Regions from separate parts of the Paenibacillus sp. HWE-109 genome, predicted to be linked through region 2. Evidence: riboswitches for the same ligand, from Rfam matches in the RefSeq annotation. Region 2 holds a riboswitch; each other region holds the start of a gene.
What was found. A riboswitch is a leader RNA that binds a small molecule or an ion and turns the genes downstream of it on or off. The one in region 2 is predicted to bind thiamine pyrophosphate.
Positions count from the first base shown of each region.

Region 1: it holds a riboswitch for thiamine pyrophosphate, as region 2 does, so the genes downstream of both, LOZ80_RS27045 (thiamine phosphate synthase) here and LOZ80_RS09370 (ABC transporter substrate-binding protein) in region 2, are expected to answer to the same signal.
Region 3: it holds a riboswitch for thiamine pyrophosphate, as region 2 does, so the genes downstream of both, LOZ80_RS33235 (ECF transporter S component) here and LOZ80_RS09370 (ABC transporter substrate-binding protein) in region 2, are expected to answer to the same signal.

Region 1 covers NZ_CP091881.1:6,325,560-6,328,833, reverse strand. Annotated here, with positions in the region: gene LOZ80_RS27050 (bile acid:sodium symporter family protein) at 1-779, opposite strand, end outside; TPP riboswitch at 934-1,032, shown strand; gene LOZ80_RS27045 (thiamine phosphate synthase) at 1,145-1,765, shown strand; gene thiO (glycine oxidase ThiO) at 1,766-2,983, shown strand; gene thiS (sulfur carrier protein ThiS) at 2,967-3,170, shown strand; gene LOZ80_RS27030 (thiazole synthase) at 3,176-3,274, shown strand, end outside.
Region 2 covers NZ_CP091881.1:2,330,493-2,333,766, reverse strand. Annotated here, with positions in the region: gene LOZ80_RS09380 (ABC transporter permease) at 1-106, opposite strand, end outside; gene LOZ80_RS09375 (thiamine-binding protein) at 106-396, opposite strand; gene LOZ80_RS09370 (ABC transporter substrate-binding protein) at 440-1,456, opposite strand; TPP riboswitch at 1,670-1,778, opposite strand; gene LOZ80_RS09365 (YnfA family protein) at 1,843-2,169, opposite strand; gene LOZ80_RS09360 (VOC family protein) at 2,216-2,635, opposite strand; gene LOZ80_RS09355 (patatin-like phospholipase family protein) at 2,656-3,274, opposite strand, start outside.
Region 3 covers NZ_CP091881.1:7,729,543-7,732,816, reverse strand. Annotated here, with positions in the region: gene LOZ80_RS33240 (ABC transporter ATP-binding protein) at 1-745, opposite strand, end outside; gene LOZ80_RS33235 (ECF transporter S component) at 750-1,346, opposite strand; TPP riboswitch at 1,445-1,554, opposite strand; gene LOZ80_RS33230 (methyl-accepting chemotaxis protein) at 1,612-3,057, opposite strand; gene LOZ80_RS33225 (DUF3105 domain-containing protein) at 3,268-3,274, shown strand, end outside.

The DNA of each region.
Region 1 (3,274 bases), 4.0 Mb from region 2:
AGTGCAACGACAACATCCTGATCCCATCGCATCAGCCTGGCAATCAGCCATCCCAGCATGTAGCCTAGCGAAGCTATAAGCAGAACGAGACCGGCTAAGCCTAACAATTCAGCGTCGAAATCACGCAAGTAGGGGGCGATCACGGAGCTGTTGATAGCGACAACGATTCCCATCGTTATTTTGGAGAAAGGGCCGAGACGTCCGCTCCATTTTTCTTTGATCTGGCCTTTTGTCCATTGGTTTAACAGCATCCCGATTAATGACGGGACCACGATCATGAAGAAGAGACCTTTCATCATGGCCAAAGAGTCCAGCTGGACTTTCGTACCCACCAAAGCCGATAAGGTGTAAGGCACGACAAACGGGGAAAGAATCGTATCCATTAAAATAATGGATAGCGTCAGTACGATATTGCCGCGATAAATCGCAACCCAGACAAAGCTGGTGATACCCGTAGGTATCGCTGCTGCGAGAATAAGACCCGTAATCGTCAAAGGTTCGTGACTGTAAACGGCATGTCCAAGTCCCAAAGCAATGAGGGGCATACCGACATGCAAAATCAGCAGTGTGGTGATGAGGGGCAGCGGTTGGACGACTACTTTGACAAACTCTTTGAAGCTGGAGCTGATGCTGCCAGAGAAAGTCATGAAGGCAAACAGCCAAGGAGATAAAAAAGTGAAGCCGGATAAATGACTGCCCAAAAGAACGCCGATAAGAACACTGACGGGTGTAATAAGAGGCAAAATCTTTTCCAACTGACGATTGAATTGCAACAGCATCTAGGTGAACATCCTTTCGTGTAGCTCATCAGGGGGTGATTCGTTCTCCCTATTATAGGAGGAATCAGAGCCTGTGACTAGAATAGGGGCTGATAGAAAGTTTCTATTTCCAACTGCTGGATGACGTGCTATGATAGGTAGCAATTGCATACATTTGTATCCCTAGGGGCGCCGTGAGGCTGAGACAGAGTAATCTGAACCCTTCGAACCTGAACTGGGTCATACCAGCGGAGGAAAGTGGAAAACGATCATTGGCGCCCCATCTATGCATGTTTATTATGCGGCAACCTACAACCACTTTTCTTTGCGAAAAGTGGTTTTTTTGTGTGGTTTTTAGACCTTTTGAACAAAGGAGGCCGTTTTCGATGCCAGAACATGAGCTGCACGTTATATCGAATGGGAAGTTGGCGTGGGCGGAGCTGGCGGCCATTGCCGCCGAGATTCATCCCTATGTGACAGCGATCCATATTCGCGAAAAAGCGAGATCTATGGATGAAAATTACATCGGTTTGCAGTTTCTGCTTGATAAAGGAATCCCTGCGGACAGGATTTACATGAATGGCTTTCCCTGGATAGCGGCAGCAGAGAAACTCGCTGGTCTTCACCTCCCTGGCCGTTCGCCGGCACTGCCGACAATCCAGAATTCTTGCAAAGGCGTGCAGCGGATTGGGCTATCGATTCATAGCAAGGAAGAGGCTCAGCTTCGAGAAGAAGAGGGCGCGGATTATCTGCTGTATGGTCATATTTTTGAGACAAGATCGAAGGAAGGCGCTGAGCCTAGGGGATTGCAACAACTGCAAAATGTGGCAGGCAGCGTCTCCATTCCAGTGATCGCAATCGGCGGCATAACACCTGGGCGTGTTCAATCTGTCCTGGATGCAGGAGCTTCAGGTGTAGCGGTCATGAGCGGCATCTGGGAAGCGGCTGATCCAGTCGCTGCGGTGCTGGCTTACAAATACGGACTAGAGCGAACGGAGGTGAGTTAAATGAAGCAGACGAGTGATGTTCTTATTGTCGGCGGTGGTGTCATAGGCTCATCCATTGCCTATTATCTGGCGAAGCGGGGCCAGGCCGTTACCCTGCTGGAACGCAGCAGGTTAGGCACGGAAGCCTCTGCAGCGGCAGCAGGTATGCTCGGCGCGCAGTCCGAGATGGCGGACACAGGCCCGCTGTTCCAGTGGGCCCGTCACAGCCGGGCGATGTTCCCGCAGCTGAGCGAGGAACTGAAAGATCTAACGGGCATCGACATCGGCCTCGTCCGTGAGGGTCTGCTGAACGTCGCGTTCAGCGATGAGCAAGAGCGCGAGCTGCGGGCGCGTGAGAAGCTGCAGCTCGCAGCGGGCGAGCAAGCGCAGTGGCTGAGCGCAGCCGTAGCCGCCAAGCTGGAGCCCGCTCTCAGCGGGGCGACGTGCGGAGCTCTATACCTGCCAGAGGATGGGCAGGTGGAGGCGCCACGGTTGGCGGCGGCGTACGCGCAGGCAGCGAGGGTACTCGGGGCGAAAGTGCAAGAATTCGCCCAAGTGCAGGCGCTGCTGAAGGACGGCAGCCGAATCAGCGGCGTAATGACGAGCGAAGGTCCGCTATGGAGCGAGCAAGTCATTGTGGCTGCCGGCACGTGGAGCGGGCAGCTTCTGGCTGGCATCGGCATCGAGCTGCCGATGTATCCCGTGAAGGGCGAGTGCTTCTCGGTGCTGACACCGAAGCAGGAACTTAGGAAAACCCTGTTTACACCAGGGTGCTATATTGTCCCTAAAGCTGGCGGTCGATTGCTGGTCGGCGCAACAATGGTACCGCACAGCTACGACCGGAAGGTGTCGATGGCGGGGCTTGCCGAGCTGATGGATCGGGCGAGGCAGCTTATGCCTGCAATCGGCGCTGCGGAGTGGGAGAAGGCCTGGTCGGGGCTGCGGCCGCAGACAGCCGATGGCTTGCCTTACATCGGCAAAGTACCGGAGTATGAGGGGCTGTATGCGGCATGCGGGCATTACCGCAACGGGATTGTGCTTAGTCCAATTACCGGTAAGGTAATTGCCGATCAAGTCGTTGGCGAACTGGGAACGGCATTAGGCGTGGAGCCGTGGCTGGACGCTTTTAGCCCGGATTTTTCAGCAGTATCCAAGCGTGTCGTGCAGCAGGACCAGTCCCATTTGTCAGCAACAAACGGAAGTAGAAAGGAGCTGCAAAGCATTGAAGCTGCACATTAACGGTGAATCGGTGGAAGTTCCGGATACCATTCGGACCATTGACCAGCTGCTCGAGCATTTTGCTTTGGGTGAAAAAATGCTCGTAGTGGAACATAATCAAGCTATTTTACAAAAGGAAGATCATGCCGAAGCTCAGCTTTCGGAAGGACATCAAATCGAGATCGTACATTTTGTCGGAGGGGGATAATTCACATGTTAAAAATTGGTCCTTATGAGTTTCGTTCACGTTTATTGTTAGGCACGGGGAAGTTCCCGGATTTTGATATCCAAAAGCAGGCAGTTGCTGCCAGT
Region 2 (3,274 bases):
AACTCGCTGTTCCTCCCCAAGTCACTGTTAGCTGCCATATAAGCAGCAGAAGGATGACCACGACAATAGGTGGCCATCCTGCTTTGAACCAGCGTTGCTGTTTCATTATCTGTATTTCTCCGTTAACTTGTCCATCGACGCTCCAGAGGGGTTGAAATATATTTTCACTTGGGAAATAACGTTAGGGCTGCCCATTTCAATCATTGCGGCGTTCATATCCTGAATGATTGCCAGCAATTGATCCAATTCCCCTTCCATCGTTGTTTCCAACGGTGAAACGAAATATTTCACACCAGATTTCGCGATCACCTCAATCGCTCGATCGACATAAGGAATCACATCTTCATTATTTTTCGTTTTAGGAATGATTTGAATACTAACAAGTGCATTAGCCATGGGAATTGCTCCTTCCAATTGATCGTCTGATTTCAGTTCGAGCTTATTTCGCAGCTGCTGGCAAGAAATTGTTCGTAAAAGCAGCGTCTACATCCAGGTTCTTCTCCAGAAGCTTATGCTCCAGCATCCAGTTCGCATAATTTTCCCAGACTGCCCGTTTTTGTTCACCCCAACGCGGGGCATCATCCTGATAACGTGTGCTTAGCCATTTTTGGCTAGCAAGCACAAGCTTTTTATCCAAGTCTGGAACTGCTTTGATCAGAATGTTCGCCGCATCATCTGGCTTGCTGATTGCGAATTGATAGCCCTTGGTCGCTGCTGCCATGAAGGCTTTCACGACTTCTGGTTTTTCTTTGATCATTTTCTCATTCGTTGCCAGAACAGGTGTGTAATAATCCAGTTTATCGGAGTATTTATTCAAATAAATCATATTTAGCGGCTCTCCACGCAGCTCAGCATCCACGCCGGTCCAAGCGTAGTATATCCAGGCAAAATCAATATCACGTTTCACCGCTGTGAAGTAATCAGCTTCACCAATATTAACAATCTTCACTTTGCTCGGATCCGCTTTCTCTGATTGCATGAGGGATTCAATCATAGCATTTTCAGCCGGAGCCCCCCAACCACCGTATGTTTTATTCTCAAAATCCTTGGGCGATTTGATGTTCTTCGCCACCGGCGAAGCAAATCCTGATGTATTATGCTGGATCACTGCGGCAAGCGAAACCAAAGGAACACCTTGGATACGACCTTGTGTAATGCTTTCTTGATAACTAACCCCGAATTCAGCAGCTCCTGAAGCGATCATCGTATCCGCGCCGCCCTCTCCGGGAGCGATGATTTGCACATTCAAGCCTTCTTGTTCGAAAAAGCCTTGATCCTTAGCCACGTACAGTCCCGTATGATTCGTGTTCGGCGTCCAGTCCAAAACCACCTTAATATTCGTCAGTGCCTTGGCCGGTTTGGCCGATTCCGTCGGTTTAACGGCTTCATTGCCACACGCTGCCAACGCGATAGACAGGCTTACCAGCATCCATGGTGCGATTTTCTTCCAGTTCATTCCTAGTTTCCCCTCTCGTCTTTACATCCAACCATAAGAAAAAGCTCCCATTATCCGGGAGCGCCATAAGTAGAAAATGATAAACCCTATCGAAGCTTGACCGAAAGGACGTGCATTTGTGTGAATTCTCTACGCTGGCATTACCCAAGATACAAAAAAGCCGCAAAAGACAAAATCGTCTCGTGCGGCGTATACGTTGACATTAGTACACTAATTAATTGTACTATCATTCTCTGCGCTAGCATTACCTAGATCAGATCGAACGGTCAGCGGTATATCCCGCACTCTCAGCCTGACTAATCAAGCTCCCGGTTGGTGGTTATTCAATTCACATAAGAGAAATATACCCCTACTTATTGAATTAAGCAAGCTTACCTTCTAAATTATTAACTTCTAGGGGCCCAAAGCATAATGGAGACCCCTACAACACAAACAGCAGCTCCGATCCAATCGTACATATCAGGTGTTTTTTTATCAACAAACCATCCCCACAGCACGGCAAGAATGATGAATACACCGCCGTAAGCTGCATAGACTCGCCCAAATGTTGGAAAGCTCTGCAGAGTTGGAATAATACCGTACAAGACAAGGATTATTCCTCCTACAATACCGTACGAGAGTGGCTTGGATTCTCGCAGCCAGAGCCACACCAGGTATCCTCCGCCAATTTCAGCGATCCCAGCGATTACGAAAAGCAGGATAGTTAACAACAATCACGAATACTCCTTTCCAAGAGCAAGTTCCGTTGTACTTAACAGGTTACTCCTTATCATTCCCTAGTAAATTCAACTGCCAGGAAACACCAAACTTGTCCCCAACCCAACCGAATTTCTTACTGAACGGATAGGTCCCGAGCGCCATATAGACTTGACCATCCTGCGATAGTTGAGCAAAAACACGCTCAATCTCCTCTTCCGTTTCGCAATTTACATAAAGTGAAATGGATGGCGTGAACGTAAATGCATGTTTCACACTGCTGTCTATACACATAAACTCCTGTCCATGGATGGAAAACCTCGCCTGCATCACACTGCCCTCCGCTCCCGCTTCATTCTGGCCGTATCGCTTTATGCTGACGATTTCAGATTGATCGAAGACAGAAGTATACAGATTCATAGCTTCTTCGGCCTGGCCAGTGAACATCAAAAATGTTGTGATTTTTTGTTGAGATACGCCCATACGAACAGCTCCTTTGTCGCTTATGTCAATAACCAGTTTTTTAATTGGGAACCCATCCGCTTCGCATCCGAGTAGCCCAAATCATGCAGATCTTCCAATTTCTTCGGGTTCTTCTCCATCCGGCCTACAAGCACTTTGGCAGAAGGACGGATGATGATTGCACTGCCATCAGCTTCCATTTTGGAAATGGTCTCCAAGGTAGCATTGTAGATTTCACTTCGATTCACAAGCACATTCACGAGGCCGTCATATTTCGGATAAAAGCTTTTGGCAAGCCACCGTTGTTTGAATGGACTCTTGCGATATCCTTGTTCTTTGGTCAGCACGATAATGTGTTTCTTATTGCCATCCGCAACTGACTTCTGTACCGGAATCGGATCGACCAATCCGCCATCGAATAACGTGCGGCCTTCGTAATGAATCGGCTTTGCTACAAACGGCAGTGAGCTAGAAGCCTGTACAATAGGCATTGTCTCTTTCATTAACTGATGCTTGGTATAATAGATCGGTTCGCCGGTATGCGCATCCGTCGTTCCAATCGCAAATTGCTGTGTTGAATTATAGAAAGCATCATAATCAAAGGGAACCAATTTATTCGGCAGTTCATTGAAAATGAAATCCATGCCAAAAATACTTTTG
Region 3 (3,274 bases), 3.7 Mb from region 2:
CCCCATTCGCTTGTTCATAATCATCCCAGACACCTGGATACCAAATGCCGTATTCCGCAATCTGTTTCCTATATGCCTGGAATATTTGCTGCGGAGGACCATCCGCCAATAGCTCTCCATTTGGAGCCATCACGATGATGCGATCAATCAGATCGAGCATTCCGCTGATTTTATGCTCCACGATCACCAGTGTCTTATCGGAGCTGATCTCGCGGATAGTGTCCCATACTTGCCGGGTCCCTTCCTCATCGAGAAGCGCGGTCGGCTCATCCAAGAACAGCACCTCAGGCTCCAACGCAAGCACACTCGCTATCGCCAGCCGCTGCTTCATCCCTTGGGACAACTGACCGATTAACGTATGCGTATCCGCCAGATCCAGCCCCACTAACTGGAGATAGTAGGCGATCCTTGCAGGCATTTCTTCGCGCGGCACTTGCAAATTTTCCAGTACAAAAGCAATTTCCTCATCCACATACGGCATGCAGAACTGGGTATCCGGGTCTTGAAAAACATACCCCCATCTGGTCGGTGTGCGAATTTCTTCCGCTTTCAGCGGGATTTCGATAATATCAGGGACAATCCCGCTGAGCACTTGAAGCAGTGTTGATTTGCCTGAACCGCTTGGCCCCAGCAGCAGCACTTTTTCCCCTGGCTCAATAGAAAAGGAAACCCCCTGAAATAACAGGGGGGCGTCTTCTCCGGGATATTTTAGCCTAAGATTGGTAACTCCTATTCGCTCACTCATCGCATTACCCCAGTACGTCGTAATCTTTCTTCGAAACAGGTCGAATCAGATTCAGTACTCCTGTGCGTCCTAACGCACTTGCCAAATAGTAAGCGAATACGCCTGCAATCAAGGCGCTTCCCAAGAGACGCAGTCCAATAAACAAGCAATAATTCCAGAACGTCAGTTGATCAATATACCCATAATAGCTGTCAATGAACAGAGACAACACCGCGGATGCGATAGCTGCCAGAACCGTCACGCCAACGTTCACACGACGATATAGGAAGAGTGCAAAGATAAGTTCCGCTCCCAATCCCTGCAAAATACCATAAACAAGCGTAGCTGGGCCCCATGACCCGCCAAACAACGCTTCAATAGTTGCCGCCGCGAGTTCAGCCAGCAGGGCAACCCCCGGTTTGCGAATGACGAGGAAAGCGAAGGTCGCTGCCATAAACCACATGCCATAACCGAGCTGGTCAGCGTGCAGCCCTATGGGCTTTAACATATCGTACACTGGCCCCCAAATGCGATAAATAACCCCAAATACCGCTGCGATCACGATTGTGATCAGAATATCGGTTAATTTTAACCCCTTGCTTGCTGTTGCTTTTTGCGCCATCTGATTTTCGACTCCTTTTCTTGGAACGTTTTTGGTAAATGAGATAGGCGAACACGTAAAAAAAGCCCACCGAATACCGGCAGGCATAAACTTAGTGCTAGGAAAGGCACTTCATTCTCTACGCTGGCATTATCCAGATCAGATTAACGGTCAGTGGCATAGGGCCACTATCTCAGCCTGACTTCATCAAGCACCCGTGTTGCTATTCATTTGGCTTAACTGTAGCTGATTGCCTGCTGTTTGGCAATCCTTTTTTTGGAACCTCTTATTTCTCTATCAAATGCTGCAGGTCATGCGTGAGCCCGTTCAATTGGCGGATGCTATCTACAATATCCTCAACGCGTTTCTGTTGGACTTCCGCACTGGCCAAAACCTGTTCAACCGAAGCTGCAGATTGCTGGGTAATCGCCGCGACGGACGTCATCTCCTCAGCTACGCGCTGCGATGAACTGTGCAAAAGATTGTTCATCTGCTGCAAATTCTCGGCTTGTTCCATTACCTCAGCCGTATTTCTATGGATGACTTCGAAGAGTTGATCCACGCTTTCTGCTGACTTTTTGCCTGATTCTACAGCTGTTTTGCCGATAGCAACCTTCGCAACCGCTGACTCCACTTTATTCTGAATAGAGCCCAGAATTTCCGAAATATCCGTTGATGCCATATGCGCATTCTGTGCCAACTTACGAATTTCATTGGCGACTACCGAGAATCCTTGTCCATGTTCCCCAGCTCGCGCAGCCTCAATCGATGCATTCAACGACAGCAGGTTCGTTTGATTCGCTATTTCGGCAATGGTCGTTACGATATTTCCGATTTTCACATTTTCTTCGTTGACTTCATTCATGATGTCCGATGTTTCCGTCACTATTTCAGTAATATCCTTGATTTTGAGCGCTAAATCTTCCATTTGACTCTTGCCTTCATTCGTCATTTTCGCCGTATCCCGGGATCTGCTGCTCATCGTGTTGGAAGCGGAAGACGTCTGTTCAACCGTCTCATTCACATCTTGAATGGCCGATGTAATGTCCGTGATACTGGTCGCTTGGGAGTCGATACCGATAGAGATTTCTTGGAAAGCAGCTACGACTTCTTCAGTGATTCGGCCTGTCACCGAGGCATTCTCCTGCAGTGTTTGGCTTGATGTGCCAAGCACTTCCGTCGTTTTGCGAACGCCTGTTAAAACCTCTTCCGTCTTAACCCGCGCAAGCTCCGACTCCCTTACACTCTTAGCTACATTAGCCAGCATCCGCGTTCCGATTTGCCCCTGCCCAATAAGTGTAATGATGGTCAAGACATAGAAAACATTAATCGCAATCAGATCGACACTGCCCGGAAGGGTTGAACAGAAATAATTCAAATTGATAAGACCGATTACGCCATTAAGTATCAGTGGCCGAAAGTTCATATACAAGGAAACGAGCGTAAGTCCGAGGTACAAAATAAGGATGCTGGATAGAGCAGGATCATTGGCCATGAAGAAATAGGAAATGACATTAAACCCAATAGCAATGACATACATCGTGTAGGGTACCCAGATTTTTTTCCACACCAGCAAGGTACAAATCAACGCAATCGGTGCCCCATAAGCCAGTAGAATCATAATTAAATCCGGTGATCTGTAAGCGGCTGCAAGACCCAAAACTAAACAGCCCCATAATAGCTTAACCATCAATCCATTTCTTCTATGAAGCTCTAATTTCTGTTCCGACACTTTCGCTTTCTCCCCTTTTTTCTACATAAATAGACATGAATCGCAGTATTCAACAAAAGGGCCGCGAAATCCTCTTTTTTCCAAATAGACCGCCTGTAAAAACTTAACTATGGGCAAGATTTGACTTCCCACCCCCTTTAAAACTACAATATGTAGTGTTGATTGGTTTCATCTATACTACTTATTTTATTTGCAAAGGAGATCATATCTATGGATC